2 regions of the Paenibacillus sp. OSY-SE genome follow, and region 2 is predicted to be linked to the other one. Evidence: a T-box and tRNA genes for the amino acid it is inferred to sense, from the RefSeq annotation. Region 2 holds a T-box; the other holds one or more tRNA genes.
What was found. A T-box is a leader RNA that pairs with one kind of tRNA and senses whether it is charged. The one in region 2 lies ahead of leuS (leucine--tRNA ligase), so its partner is inferred to be a tRNA-Leu.
Positions count from the first base shown of each region.

Region 1: it has a tRNA-Leu gene. The T-box ahead of leuS (leucine--tRNA ligase) is inferred to sense a tRNA for this amino acid. The anticodon was not compared.

Region 1 covers NZ_ALKF01000202.1:142,986-151,093, reverse strand. Annotated here, with positions in the region: gene A372_RS0128560 (glycoside hydrolase family 18 protein) at 1-758, opposite strand, end outside; gene A372_RS0128555 (acyltransferase) at 761-1,861, opposite strand; gene A372_RS0128550 (glycosyltransferase family 2 protein) at 1,904-3,229, opposite strand; tRNA gene A372_RS0128545 (tRNA-Leu) at 3,683-3,769, opposite strand; gene A372_RS0128540 (hypothetical protein) at 3,903-4,208, opposite strand; gene A372_RS0128535 (hypothetical protein) at 4,536-5,636, shown strand; partial or broken gene A372_RS37730 (IS3 family transposase) at 5,643-5,762, shown strand; gene A372_RS0128530 (ABC transporter ATP-binding protein) at 5,809-7,554, opposite strand; gene A372_RS0128525 (ABC transporter ATP-binding protein) at 7,547-8,108, opposite strand, start outside.
Region 2 covers NZ_ALKF01000190.1:93,404-101,511, forward strand. Annotated here, with positions in the region: gene A372_RS0119350 (ComEC/Rec2 family competence protein) at 1-1,641, opposite strand, end outside; gene A372_RS0119355 (deoxycytidylate deaminase) at 1,773-2,297, opposite strand; gene A372_RS35540 (ComEA family DNA-binding protein) at 2,432-3,118, opposite strand; gene comER (late competence protein ComER) at 3,257-4,102, shown strand; gene leuS (leucine--tRNA ligase) at 4,083-6,524, opposite strand; T-box leader at 6,662-6,891, opposite strand; gene A372_RS0119375 (class I SAM-dependent DNA methyltransferase) at 6,986-7,762, opposite strand; gene A372_RS0119380 (CvfB family protein) at 7,890-8,108, opposite strand, start outside.

The sequences.
Region 1 (8,108 bases), on a different contig from region 2:
TGCTGCAAATACATATTGATAATTTCATCCACGCTATCTTTGGCCTTCTCGTTGGCATCCTTGTACAGATTGGCATTGTACCCTGTCGTATCAGACCATCTGCCCGTCAAGTCATAGCTCATAACGTTGATGAAATTGGCGTATTTCTCTACTTGTTTAACCTCTACATTGTTGAAATACCAGTCTTGCGTTCCCGCAGCAAAGGTCAACACATATTTTTTATTTTTATGGGGCAGCTTATTAAGCTTTTCCCTTAATTCTTTCATCAGATACGTAAAGTTGTGAGTATCTTCGGCTCGTGCCTTTTGCGTCCCCCAAGCATCAAAAGCCGGAAATTCCCAGTCGATATCCACTCCGTCCAAATCCAGCTCCTGCACCATCCCGACAATGCTTTCAGTAAATTGATACCGATTGGCGTCCAGCGAGGCATCCGAAAATCCATCCACATTATACCCTCCGACGGCCAGCACAAAACGTGTTTGCGGATGACTCTCCTTCAGCCGTTTGATATTTGCTTTGATTAGATCGTTTTGAGCGGGATCTTCGTGAAAAAAAATATTGTTTTTATCTATTTTTGCGAAGGCGATAAATGCAATATCCACCTTCTTATCCTGCAGCTTGATATCGCTTAAATTTTTCCATATCGGAATATAAACAGTATTCATTTTATGGTCTGTAATGTGCAAATTATAAAAATAGAAGCCCATCCCTATTATTAACATCACGATAAACGCTTTTGTATAATGGCTTACACGCATCATTAACCTCTTCCACCAAATAGCACTTTGGTTATGAATTTATTGAGATTCAACAATTTGACCGTAATGTAACTGATTGCAAAGATGGCAACTACATTAAACGCAAGGTTGAACGAAGTTTGCAGCAGCGTTCCCTCGGTGTCAGCCCGGCGGGATACGAGCAATTCGATTAGCAAATGAATAAGATAAATGCTGAAGCTCGCTTTTGACACGGAACCGATCATTTTTTTGATTTTGTGATTTACTTTTTCCCTTAATGAGCTGTCTTTCTCTTGAAAGTAAATAAACATGGCTATGGCCATAAAGAACGTCGTGATGGAATAATTCCCGTAAAACATTTCATCCAGCACGCCGTTGTACAGAGATGCAAAATAAGTCGCCACCGGAGTAACAAAAAACGAGATAATGCCCAAATTAAAAAATAATCTTTTCGGTCTCTCCGGCAGCCCATATGTAAACATATAGTATCCCAATACAAAATACCCCAAAAAACCCGTAAAAAAAGGAATGTTCAAAATAGGTATATTTATATATTGCGAAGTTGCTTTAAGCACGATATCAGATATCAAGCGATACAGGATGCTGATAATGAACCAGAGCGTCAAATAATAACGCAAATCCTTCTCGCTGCACGCCTTCACCAATTTGCTAATCAAAGGAACCGTCATATAAATAGCGATGATAGCATACAAAAACCATAAATGAATATAGTTCCCGTCTGTCAGTAATTTATAAGCGAAATCTCCGAGAAATTGATAGACGTTCATGTGGCTGTTAACGATAAAATATTGCGTGTACAAGGCATAAATCAAAGACCAGCTCACTAGCGAGATGACTAAAGGCAATACTCTTTTTATGTAGAAGTCCCTGTATGATTGGACGTCAATCCGCAGTATCATCGCTCCGCTAATCATGAAAAATACAGGAACCGCAAATCTCGAAATGGAATTGAACACATTGCTGACCCACCATGACGGGGTGTCAAAATCGTTCGTTCTGGTCAGCAAATCCGCGGTAATATGCAGCACAATAACAGCTATAATGGAAATGATCCGCAATATGTCAATGTATATAATTCTATTATTTTTGAAAACACTCTCCATGGCAGCCTCCTAAGTTAGCCTATATGATCTGTTTGGGCAAAATTAACTGATGGTTGCAACCCCTTTGCGCTCTACATAACCCCAGCCTTCATCATTGTCGAAATATTTAAAGGTTCCGACAATATTTAAATAAAGCAATAAATTTCGGTACGTTAACAATTCATACTGGCTGAATAAGAACATTTTCAAATAATCCTTGAACGCATAACTGCTTTCGTATTTTTTGCACAGGTACAGCGAGATGATAATTTGTGTGGCATTCACGATTAATGTGATGCTTAACATCATAAGCGCTTGAATGATGTCGCCGCCAAAAAGCGCGATTTGCAGCAAATAAAAAATGGTTGTGAAGGCGGTCAGCGTTCCCAATACAAAACCGTCAATCGCAAAAAACAGGCTGACGCCCAAGCTGAACTTTTCCGACAGTTTGGACCAATATATTAAGATGCAATCGACAAAAGCCTTTTGCCATCGGATCCGCTGCTTATAGAAGTTGGGGATATTTTCCGGACATTCCGTATAGCATACCGCTTCCGGGGCATACACCAGCTTCTGCTTCAACTTATTCGCCTTCAAATACTCATGAATTTTCAGGGTGATGTCGATATCCTCTCCAACAGTGCTTCTGAAGCCATTAACTTGGATCAAGATCTCTTTGTAGAACGCGCCGAATGCGCCTGAGATGACAACAATGGAATTAAATACAGATTGCGTTAATTTCCGGACATAGAAACCATGAATGTAATTGATAATTTGGCTTTTGATAATCCCTTTGCCCGCAAATTGCTCTACGATGACTCCGTTCTTTTTTTGGGCGCCTTGCACGATTTTAACGGTGCCGCCCAGTGCGATTATATCCTTGTCATGGAAATATTGATTGACATATTTAAGCGAATTGACTTCGAGCATGCTGTCCGCATCCAGCGTTATGACAATGTCGGATTGAGCACAATCGATGCCCGCATTTAAGGAATCCGCTTTTCCACCGTTCAATTTGTCGATGACGAATATATTTTGATAGATTTTCGAGCCATATATCCCTTTAATCTCCTTATAAGCAAGCTTTTGATCCGGTTTTCTGTCAATGGGCTCCAACTCCAGCAGCTCATGAAGCCGCCGGAATGTATCATCCTTCGAACCGTCGTTTATGATGATGACTTCATGGTTGCCGTAATTCAGCCCCTCCATCGCTTTGATGCAATTTGCAATGGTAAGCTCCTCGTTATAAGCGGGGACCAGCACCGATATTGATTTTTCGGAAAGATTGTTGTCTAATTTTTTTACTTTGCTGAATAATAAGGGGACGATGGTATATAGCAATTGAAATACTAGAAATACAGTTGTCGTTACATAAAAAAAGTATTGCATAGCGCCCACTCCTTCTTATCTTTCTACACGATAATGCATGATACAGTAATGGCGTTAGGCGGAAGTTCTCTATATTCTGCAGGCACTATGGATGTATGTTCTTCCACTGTGAAAATGCGGGTTATCTCTTAGATGTCTTATTGATGGGGAGTAAATGCGTGAGCTGCCGGAGAGAATGTCACCGGTATTCTATTTGTTTCACCTTCTTTCTGAAAACGAGCATGAAATCTTTTCTATTATCAAACTATCCTATTCATTACCCAAAAGTAAAACCGCTTTAATTTTAAAGAAAACGAATACATCGCTTTCATTCGGGTACGATCTTCCATTTGTTCCATTTTACATGGTATCAAATTTTCAACTCATCTTTACCATTTTGAGGCTTTCCGAGGGAAAAGAGCGCGGCACAACAAAAAAGCCCTTGCTGCTCGCAAGGACTGTCGTTTACATTGGTGGTGCGGTCAAGAGGACTCGAACCTCCACGTCATTGCTGACACTAGAACCTGAATCTAGCGCGTCTGCCAATTCCGCCATGACCGCAAACTATGATTATGTTATCGTTCTGAGACCTGATGCGGCCTCAACACTTCATTAGTATATAATGATGTGTTAACCGTGTCAAGCGTGTTGAAACGAATGAACATATGCAATTTTTTCTATCTGAGCTTCTTGCTCATTTTTTTCTATTTAACTCATTCAGCTTTCTATAGGCTTCTATAAATTGAGTCGGATCGTCTTTTACGTAATACGTCTGAACGCCTCGATTGGTATGCAAGTAGAGGAAACCGATAGCATCTTCTTCTCGGCTTTTTCGGTAGTACGAAATATCGTAAATTCTATCCATTGCAATCCGTTCCTCTTTCACGGTAATCTCATGGCTGTACAGCTTCATATGGAAGGAGGTCTCCGTAATTCGCTCCACTGTGCATTCAATTTTTCTCCTGATCTCGATACACCTCTGAGCTGCCAATGCTTTCATAGATGACATCCTCCTTTCCGGCAACCGTGCCATGCGATGCTTTACATTATACATGATTCTCTGCCGATACATGAAATGCTTGGGGAATAGGGAGCACAGGCTCGATAACATTGCTGTACCAAGTTTGCGATTTTTTTCTCTACTTGTCACGTGCTTGTTCTGAAAATTATGAACATTATTCAAACGAATGAAAATCATATTGCAATCCGACAGGATGAAGTCTACTATAAATGGTACATATAGGTATTAATTTACTTTATATTTCCACATGATGGATGTCATCTTAGCTGGGTTGCCTAAAATAATCTGAAAAAGGAGAAGGTTTAAATGAGAAAAAGACAAAGTTCCAAAGCATTAAGCGTTATCATGATATTGGCTTTATTTTTCAGCGTTTTTACTGTACCCGTTTCAGCAGAATCGGCACCAGAAAGTGCAGAGGCCATTCAGCCGCTCACTCCGGAAACCGTAAATCGGTTTTCTGTTCCAGCATTCCCGGATTTGCTTGATATGACTGCTGTTGATGCACTCATTGAACAGAAAGACGACAACATCACCCTTGAGCCTTCCTTTTCAACAAAGTCTTCCTATAATGTTGCCGACGCGCTCATGAATTTTAATGACACCCTAACTGCCGAGGACCCTGATGATTTGTGGTTTTTTAAAGTTCCTAGTGACAGAAGCATGATCATGAACCTGGTGTCCAGCAACTCCGCTTATGTGGCGCGGCTGTATCTGGTTGATTGGAACACTGGAGAAGCTGCAGCGACTAACGTGTCAGTCTCTGCAGGCCATCAAGTCTCCTTGAAAGAGCTGCCTGCAGGAGATTACGCCATTCGCGTCTATTCCGATGGAACAGTTGGCGATTCTTATACAATTCGGATGAATGCCCTGAATAAGGCAAATTATTCAAGCATATTGCACGCTTCCGCTTCCTTATTGAATGTAGTGGCAGAGTATCCGGATGGCGCCGTTTATTCCAATGGGGTTTACGTTGGTACGGGAAAGGGAGAAAATCCACATCTTGATTGGAAGCGCGAGTTTACTAACTCTTGGGGAAGTGGATATACCCATCGCTCGCATGACATATCTAGCGTCAAAATAAAGTCCATTTCCGCTCCGGTCAATTATTCTTCATCATCCGCGTCTTCCAATAAGGCGATTCTTATCTATGTGGATAAAGGGACGCTATTTACGTATTTCGTGTCCGCTTATCAATCCGGACCTAACCATGAATACGATAACTCATTTGTAGATACGCTGGGAAAAACAACTCCGAGACGGATTGACGAGGACGATTTGGAGAATTGGGGCGACCACATTCTCGTGTATGATTTAAACGAAAACAAGGCAATTGACTTTTTTAGCGTTCTTAACTTCTACTATGCAAGCGGAGTCGAAGCCATACCTACCATCACTTATTTAAATTAACCAAGATATACGTCTCAGGCTTATCAGGAAGCCGTAAAAGGAAAAGGCATTATCATGAGCATGTCCCGCAAGGGAACGCCCGCTGATAATGCCCCCATTGAATCGTTTCATTCTACGCTAAAGTCACTGGTGAGAGGGCTCGAACCTCCACGATCATTATCAAACCTATTAATCATAAACTCCAACCTTCTGCTCTTTTTCTTATTTGCAAAAAGTTCTTATAAATTCCGTCTTCTTTTATTAAGTCTTCATGCGTTCCCCTTTGAGCGATTCCGCCATTATCAAGCACAATAATTTGATCCGCATTTTGGATGGTCGCTAAACGGTGCGCAATAATAAGGATCGTCTTGCCTGCAACTAGCGCACTGATCGCTGCTTGAATTTCATGCTCGTTTTCCGGATCAATACTTGCCGTTGCTTCGTCCAGAATAATAATAGGCGCATCTTTCAGCATCGCCCTTGCAATGGAAAGCCGTTGTTTTTCACCGCCCGACAACGTTGATCCGCCTTCTCCAACCATCGTGTCATAGCCATCCGGCAATGCCATAATAAACTCATGGCAGCGTGCCTTTTGAGATACCTCCACGACTTCCTCCAAGGTGGCATCCGGCTTTCCGAAGCGTATATTGTTTAGTATGGTATCATGAAACAAATACACCTTTTGGAATACGATACTCATATTTTTCAACAAGCTTTCACTCGTAACCTCGCGGATATTTACTCCGCCAATTTCGATCTGCCCCTGATCCACATCATAAAATCTCGCGATCAGCTTGCATAGCGTTGTTTTCCCGCTTCCGGAAGGTCCGACGATTGCCGTAGTTGTATGTTCCGGAACCGTAAAGGAAACGTCCCGAATCACCTGCCGTCGCTCATAGCCAAACGATACATTCGTGAATTGAATATCAAATTTCTCCAAATGGATTTCTTTACTATGCTTATCCAGAACCTCCGTCTCATTCATCTCTTCCAGCTTGTCCAGCGTTGCGTCAATCACCTTCAATACATGGGAGGCGTTATTCATCGCTTCAACCTGACTAAAGATCACGAATGAAAAAATAACCATCATGATCATCGTCGATAACGGAATGATTTCATTCATCGCCAGCCATGCTGAGACGGCAACGATGCCAGTTGAAGCAGCATGAAGGGAGAGCAGATGCAGGCTATTGTACGGCATATAATTTTTTTCGATTTTGATATTGATCTCTTTGCCCATTTCATACGCCTTATGAATACTTTCTTTCGTAAAGCCCTGCTGATGATAGGCTTTCACTTCAGGCATTCCCCGAATATACTCAATCGTCGCTGAAATCATGCGATCCTTGGCTTGCTGATGAATCGGCGCATTCTCTTCACTTTTGCTGCGCAGCAATTTTAAGAATAGTGCAGAACACGCAATGCCTGCAATAGCCGCAAGCGCAACTGCATAATGATAAAAAGCCAAGCACAGAACTAGGGTAAATACACTGATGTAGCCGTTTACGATGACATCGATCATCTTCATGCCGTGCATTTCGATAAAGGATAAATCTGTCGTTACAGCCGAAGTAATATCTCCCGCTTTTTTACGATGAAAAAAACCCAATGATACCCGCTTTAAGAGTCCGCCAATGTGAATTCGTTGTTCAGCCGTCACTTCATACCCCACACTTTCTTGCGTGGATGCACGAAGATAGCCAAACATAAAACGGCCGGCCACAGCTATCACCATAGAAATGGCGATATACACGATAGAGCTTGTCGCGAGCGACTCCTTGCCATTCATATCTTCCAGAATCAGCTTTAAACTATAAGCGGCAATGATGACAGGCAAGGCGGTGAAGAGAGTATGGAAAAAAGAATAGACAAACCCGATATAGATACGCTTTCGCCGAGTACCCGTCCAATTCAGCAAACGCTGGATCGATCTAACCATTGGCATGCACCTCCTTGGCACTGCTGCTCGCTGCCCATGCTTTTGCGCCGATATGGGCCTCCCACATATGCCGATACAATTCGCATGTCTGAAGAAGCTGGTTATGACTTCCTGTTGATTCAATCTGTCCATGATTGAGCACGATAATTTGATCCGCATGCTGAATCGTTGACAATCTATGGGCAATGACGAACAAAGACTTTCCTTTTGTTAAAGCGGCAATCGACTTCTGCAGTTTCTCTTCATTCTCGGGATCGGTAAAAGCGGTCGCTTCATCCAAAATGATAATGGGAGCATTTTTTAGCATTGCTCTGGCAATTGCCACTCGCTGCTTTTCTCCTCCGGACAGCCTGCCCCCTACCTCTCCGGCAAGAGAATGATAGCCATGCTCTAATTGCTCGATAAAATCATGGCAGCAAGCGGCCTTAGCCGCTGCAATCACCTCTTCGTCTGTCGCATTCGGATCGCCGAGCCGAATGTTGTCGATCAAGGAGCAATCGAACAGGAAATTGTCTTGCGATACGAAGCTGACGGTATTCGCTAATTGATCCAGG
Region 2 (8,108 bases):
CAGCGTAATAAACGTATCTAGCGGTTGTGTATCTTCTGATGCGCTGCCGGTTTGGCGGCGGAAGCGGCGTTGAAGGCGATATGTGTTCATCCATCGGACCATGGAAACGATGAGCAGACTCAGGCTGACATAATATATAATAATCCACCATATGTGCGGCGTTGGCCATATGACTGTTGTCCCTTCGATTAGGCTCAGTCGTTGGACGATGGTAAAGGTCAGATCGTTCATCCGCACTACAATCCAGGCGACTGGCCGAGCTAACGGTTCATATATCGCGGCTGCAAGCAGTGAAATCGTTCCTAGCGGAAGCACACCCATGCTTATAAATGGTACAAGCAGGAAGTTAGCGCCGAAGGACAGCAACGAGAATTGATTAAAATAATAGACGGTTACCGGAAATGATACGGCTTGTGCTACGAGCGTCACGGCAATAGAAGAAGTGAGCCAGCTTGGCCAAGCCGGAAGCAGACGGACCACATGCGGGACGAATACGATAAGTCCTGCCGTTACGATGAAGGACAGCTGAAATCCAACTTGCAGCGCATAGCGCGGCTGCCATAGAAGCATGAGCAACAAGGCTGCGGACAAGATGTGCAATCCGTCCTTCAGCCACCCTCTTCGCAGTCCATACAGTGCTGCCATGGACATCATTCCCGCCCTCACTACAGAAGCTGCTGCTCCGGTAAGCAGCACGTAAAATGGAATGAGCCATAGTACCGCTGCAATGCTCGTCTCTTTCGTCATTCTTAACAGACGGAACATACCTAGCAACGCACCTACGAATACGCCGACATGCAGCCCGGAAATGGCGAGCACATGGGTCAATCCCAGCTCTGAGAACTGCTGATACGTATTCGGATCCAATTCGAGGCGGCTGCCCAAAATCAACCCTTGAACATAGCCGCTATGAGGCTGTTCATACAGTCGCTGCAGCAATCCAGATAAATGTTCTCTGAGTCCGTCTATATAAGCCAACATTTTCTGAACTGTCCACTGTATGTCCAGGAGCGAGATAGCAGCCTCCGATGCTGTATCTGTTACTTGTTCTGCCCCGCTCACTTTAACAATCCAATGGATGCGTGCCGTACGCAAATAATCGCGGTAGCTGAAGGCGCCAAAATTCGTCGCTTCGCCAGGCAAGCTCAATGTACCGGCAATTTGCACCTGCTGACCTCTTTTCCATTGTGCAGCGGCTTCGATTTCCTGTTTCATGTGTAAGCGCACTTGAACGAGAAGCTTCTCTCGTGCAGGAGCAGGCTCATTCATTTCCGTCGATTTCCAGTCCGTAGACATAAAATGAAATTGTACACGGTCACCATCCCTTTCGACCGGTGAAGAGATGAATCCGTTCCATATGGCAGCCTGTTCTTCAGTTGATGCGCCTTCGCCGTGGGATTCAGGCCAGTAACTGCGGTCAAGCTGTACGGACCAAATAAAATAAGTGACGGCCAGTAGCAGCGTAAGCGCATAAAGCACAGCCAGTCTCCAACTGCACCACTTCAATCGGCAGCATAGTGGCAGGATTAGAACCAAGCCAAGCGCTGCGATGAGCGCCGCCCCTGCACTTAGCGTAGCACCGAAGTGAACACCTATAACGAAGCAGCATGCTATGACCACTATCGGTCGTCGTTGCAGCATTTCAAGCCTCCTGTTCCATACAAAAAAAGAACCTCTATGCCGATGCCTGTCCCGCCCCATCAACCACAGTTAACGAAGCGACACTCATCGCTGCATAGAGGTTCTTCCTCCATCATCATTCCATTATGCTATTAATTTATCGTTTCCATCTCCGTCTCGCGCGGCGGCTGATAATGGTCCAATTGCCGGAATATGATTCCCTTCTGTGCCATCATTGCCCTTACTTTGTCGCTGTCCTTCGGATACGGACGGTGAAACGCAATTTCCGTTACGCCGCTGTTGGCCAGCATATTGGCGCATGTCCAGCACGGTTGATCCGTCACATATACGGTAGAGCCTTCTCGATCAATCCGATCGGTGAACAGAAGCAAATTCTGTTCTGCGTGAATCGTGCGGATACAGCGCTGCTTTTTCACCATTTGCTCTTGACCGTCTATGACGACCTTTTCATATTGCTCCGCGATCATACAGCCCGCTTCACTACAGTCCGGAACCCCCATAGGCGCCCCGTTGTAAGCTGTGCCAAGCAGCTTCTTTCCTTGCACAAGCACTGCGCCGACATGCCGTCTCGGACAGCGCGAACGTGTAGAAACCATATACGCAATGTCCATGAAGTAAGTGTCCCAATCTTTGCGCGTTGTCGTTGTCGTTGTCATGACATCACAATCCCCTGTCTCGTTCTGCCTTAGTTCTTATGTGTTTTCACCCTATAGAGGCTGTTCAAAAGGCCCCCTTTTGAACACGCACTTATATTGTAAGCAGGCCTGCTGTGATATGCAACTGTATGCCATTACTCGACACTTATTTTGTCGCGCAGCTTGGCAAACATTTTGGGGCCGATGCCCTTCACTTTTGTTATATCGTTCACTTTGTTGAAAGCCCCATGCTGCTCGCGATAAGCGATAATCGCCTTTGCCTTGCTCGGTCCAATCCCTGGCAGCTCAGTCAAGAGATTAGCGTCCGCTTGATTGATATTAATCAAGTTCGCTGAGCTTGAACGGTTGGCGGCCGGGGGTTCAGATGCTCTTATATCTGTCTGCTGCGTAGAGTTGGAAGCGCCAGCCCCCGAAGTGCTCTGATCCGATTGTGCCGCTGCTCGGCTCGGATTAGCATGTGGCTCCTTGTCCATTACGTCGGATGCGCCGGATGAAGAAGGTGGCTCTGCCGACTGTTCGGATCCGTTTAGTGCAGACTTGGCTGAAGGTGAGGACGATGAGGATGCCGGCTCGCCTGCCGCAGCCTTATCAGTCTTCGTACGATTTGGCGCTGACTTATTTGCTTCATTAGACTCTGTGCCTTCAAGCGGTCCCAGCAACTGGGCAATTTCATCATTAACAGGTTGCCATGACTCCGTCTCTTGTTCCCACTGCGGTCTGAGCCATAACCACATACATAGGGCCAACCCGATAATTGCGATGCTAGTTCCCATGAACCAGCGCTGCAAAAAAGAAGAGAACGGTATTTTGAAATCTTTCATGCTACTACTCCTTTCGACAGAGCGATAAGGGTATAATGGTCAACCAATCCATCATATAGTTTGAAGTAACATGCGCTAATCGTATAATGTGGCTTTACAGCGTTAAATGAATAGTGTGTAGCAAAGGAGGGAACATCCGTGAAGGTCGGATTTATCGGTACGGGCAGTATGGGTTCGACGATCATTGAAGCACTCATTCAATCGGGAGCCTTGGAACCGGAGCAGGTCATTGCCAGCAACCGTACGATACAGAAAGTGCAAAACCTTGCTTCTCAATACCCCGGACTTCAAGTCGCACTTAGCAATACGGAGACGGTGGAGCAGAGCGACATCGTCTTCTTATGCGTTAAGCCATCGGAATTCAAGCATGTGCTGGATGAGATCGCTGGGACAGCGCGATCTGAACTCATCCTTGTGTCCATCACAAGTCCGGTTCTGATCAAGCATTTGGAAAATAGCTTAAACTGTAAAATCGCTAAAATTATTCCGAGCATCACAAATTATGTATGGAGCGGGGCATCGCTATGCATGTATGGGGGCCGCATTCAGACCGAAGATCGATTGCTGCTGGAGCAGTTGATGATGGCCATCAGTCGTCCGCTGCAAGTATCGGAACAGTTCACTCGCATCACTTCGGATTTGGCGAGCTGCGGACCGGCATTTATTGCGTTCTTCTTGCAAAAATGGGTGGAAGCCGCTGTAGAGGAGACCGGTATTGACCAGGAAGAAGCTTCGCGTCTGGCGTGCGAAATGTTGCTGGGAACAGGCAAGCTGTTAACGGAAGGCGGCTTTACGCTCGAGCTGCTGCAGCAGCGCGTAGCGGTCCCCGGCGGCATTACCGCCGAGGCGCTGCGGCTGTTGAATGAAGAACTAGAAGGTGTGTTCCAGAAGCTCATTGGAGTCACTCACGCGAAATATGAGGAGGACCTAGAGAAGGTCCACGCTCAACTCTGCGACCATGAAGTTAACCGACCACAATATTGACGAGACGGCCTTTTACTGCGATGACTTTGCGAACGGTCTTGCCAGCAATGGCATCTTGAACGTTCTGCAGGGACATCGCTTTTTCTTGCATAGCAGCTTCGTCAGCATCGGCAGCTACGTTCATGCGATCCGCTATTTTCCCATTTACTTGAATGACGATTTCCACTTCGGCATCTATCGTCAACGCTTCGTCATAAGTCGGCCATGACACGTACGTAATCGATTCGTTATGGCCGAGACGCAGCCATAGCTCTTCGGCAATATGCGGTGCAAGCGGCGACAGCATTTGCACGAAATTCTCCATTGCTTGCCGCGGCAGAACATCGGTCTTGTACGCTTCATTGATGAAAATCATCAGCTGGCTAATCGCCGTGTTGAAGCGCAAGTTCTCCATGTCTTCGGTAACTTTCTTCACGGTCTTATGCCATGTGCGCAAAAATGCATCGTCCGCATTCCCGTCAACGATTTTGCTGTTCAATTGGTCCTCTTCATTTACAAACAAGCGCCAGATCCGGTTCAGGAAGCGGAACATGCCTTCCACGCCGTTCGTGTTCCAAGGTTTGGTCACTTCCAGCGGCCCCATGAACATTTCATACATGCGGAGCGTGTCGCCGCCGAACTCGTTAACAATATTGTCCGGGTTGATCACGTTGCCGCGGGATTTAGACATTTTCTCGCCGTTTGTACCGAGAATCATCCCTTGGTTGACCAGCTTATAGAATGGCTCCTTCGTCTCCACGACACCGAGATCGTAGAGCACCTTGTGCCAGAAACGGGCATAGAGCAAATGAAGCACCGCATGCTCCACTCCTCCGATATACAAGTCCACCGGAAGCCATTTCGCCAGCTTCTCCTTCGAACAGAGCTCATTCTCGTTCTTCGGATCGATGAAGCGCAGGTAATACCAGCAGCTTCCCGCCCATTGCGGCATCGTATTCGTCTCGCGGCGCGCCTTGAGCCCCGTCTCGGAATCGACCGTATTCACCCACTCGGTCACGTTCGCAAGCGGCGATTCTCCCGTACCGGAAGGACGGATCTGTTCGATATCCGGCAGCATGACCGGCAGTTCGGATTCCGGTACCGGCTTTATCGTGCCGTCTTCCAGATGAAGAATCGGAATCGGCTCACCCCAGTAGCGCTGACGGCTGAACAGCCAGTCACGCAAACGATACGTGATCTTGCCTTTCCCTTTGCCTTCCGCTTCCAGCCATTCAATCATGCGAGCCATCGCCTGCTCGTTCGACAAGCCGTTCAAGAAGTCGGAATTAACGTGAGCGCCGTCGCCGGAATAGGCTTCCTTCGCTACGTCGCCGCCTGCAACGATCTCCACAATTGGAAGCTCGAACTGCTTCGCGAATTCCCAGTCGCGTTGGTCATGGCCTGGAACGGCCATAATCGCTCCCGTACCGTAACCGGCAAGCACATAGTCTGCGATCCAGATAGGCAGCTTAGCTCCATTGGCTGGATTCACCGCATAGGTGCCCGTGAATACGCCCGTCTTGTCTTTCGCCAAGTCCGTACGCTCCAGGTCGCTCTTGCGCGCAGCTTGATCTTGGTAAGCCTTCACGGCAGCTTGCTGTTCCGGAGTCGTAATTCGCTCTACGAGCTCGTGCTCCGGCGCCAGAACGCAATAGGTCGCGCCGAACAGCGTATCGGGACGCGTCGTGAAGACGACGAGTTCATCCTCGAATCCGTCAATCGCAAAGCGCGCTTCCGCGCCTTTCGATTTGCCGATCCAGTTGCGCTGCATGTCTTTGATGCTTTCCGGCCAATCCAGCTCTTCCAGATCTTCCAGCAGCCGCTCCGCGTATTCTGTAATTCGCAGCACCCATTGACGCATCGGCCTGCGGATGACTGGATGGCCGCCGCGTTCGGACTTGCCGTCGATAACCTCTTCATTCGCCAGCACCGTACCGAGCGCAGGACACCAGTTCACCGGAAGCTCCGAGACGTATGCAAGCCCCTTCTTGTACAGCTGGATGAAAATCCATTGGGTCCATTTGTAATAATCGGGATCGGTCGTGCTGAATTCGCGGTCCCAATCGTACGAGAAGCCGAGAGATTTAATCTGGCGGCGGTAGTTGTTGATATTCTTCACCGTAATGTCGCGCGGATGCTCGCCCGTATCGAGCGCATGCTGCTCGGCAGGCAGTCCGAAGGCGTCCCATGCCATCGGATGAAGCACGTTATATCCTTGCATCCGCTTGTAACGGGAGATGATATCGGTTGCTGTATATCCTTCCGGATGGCCTACGTGAAGGCCCGCGCCGGATGGATAAGGGAACATATCGAGCGCGTAGAACTTTGGCTTATCTTCGTCTTCAAGCGTCGCAAACGTCTTCTGCTCATCCCAGTACGTTTGCCACTTCGGCTCGATGGATTGTGGCTGATAGCCATGCTGTTGTTTTATTTCTTGACTCATCCTAATCCTCCTCATGCTGCACCATGTAGCTGCACGCGCAAGCCACATTGAAGTGCCTAAGCAATAATGCAAGCTGTAATAATGCAACGCCGTAACTCCATTATTCAGCAAAAAAGCCCCCCGTCCGTAGCGTAATCGCTAGGGACGAGAGGCATAATTCCCGTGGTACCACCCTAGTTAGCGAAAGACATGCTTTGCCTTTCACTCCCTCTGCACCTGTAACGCGGGTGACGCGTCGCAGCATAGCCCTTCCGCTTCCGCTGCGCGACTCTGAGGCGAGTTCACCTTCTTCCACCACCGGTTCCCACCCAACACCGGCTCTCTGACAGATGGTCGACAAGCTACTATTCCTCTTCGTTGTCTTTGCTACACCTATTCAAATGTAACGTGTATGTACCTGCGATCAGTCGCAAGTAGCTATATTGTAAAGAAAAAAACGCATATTGTCAATGTTTGTCGCATCACGAGCACGCTGCTTCCTCTTTCACCGCGACGAAGAAAATTCGCTGCGCATCAGCATCCGGCTTCTCCCATGTAAAATCGGCAAACATCTCAATCTTATTGAAACCGGCATCTCTTAAACTTTGTGCAAGCCACTGAATATCATAGGCGCGCTGCACATGGGCTTCATCCACCCGTTCAAACAAACCGCCGTTCTCTTGACGAACAAACAACGTCAGCTGATGCTCGATCTCCTTGCGTCCCTCATCGAAATCGGAGAACCATATGTAGGCGATGTCTTCCTCATCATAGGCAAAAGGCTGCGTACTCGCATACTCTTCAAATTGGCGTATAGACAGCACATCGAAGAGAAATATTCCACCCGGACGCAACTGGTCGTAAGTCGCCTGGAGCACCTGCTTGACTTCACTTTGTTCCGTAATATAGTTCAAGCAATCGCAAAAGGAAACGACTGCATCCACGGAATTAGGAACTGACCAGTGACGCATATCTTGGCACACCCATTGCATGTTCCCCTGCAGCGGAGGATGAGCAGCCATCTTGTTCTGGGCGATGGATAGCATCGTCTCAGATAGATCTATCCCAATGACCTCATAGCCTAGCGCCGCTAACGGCAGTGAAATATTGCCAGTTCCACATCCAAGATCAACAACGCGTTCAGGCTTCCCGCTTCCGTATCGCTGCCATGCCGCTTCGGCGAAAGCAATCCATTCTTCATAGGGCATATCCGCCATTAAGCGGTCATACACCTCTGCAAATCGACCGTACGATTCCATTACTCTCGTCCTTCCTCATCCCGTCCCTTTTTGATTACGAAGCATCCTAAGATGTCATTCAACATCGAATCCTGCATTCACTCTCGAAAGTCCGGTGCTGAAAAGGGGCCCTTTTGGACAACCTCTTTTAACGGCTCGGCTTGCGCGGCTCCGACTGCGCCTGCTGCAGCACGCCCGCCAATTCATCGGCTGCCAGATCCTTCCCTGCTTGAGTCAACTCCGTCCAGCTTCCGTTCTGGTCAATAAGTCCCGCTTTCATCAAGCGGCCGATCGATCTCTTAAATGCGGATTTGCTCATGTTAAAGCGCTGCTTCACGATATCAGCCGGCGTCTCATCCGAGTATGG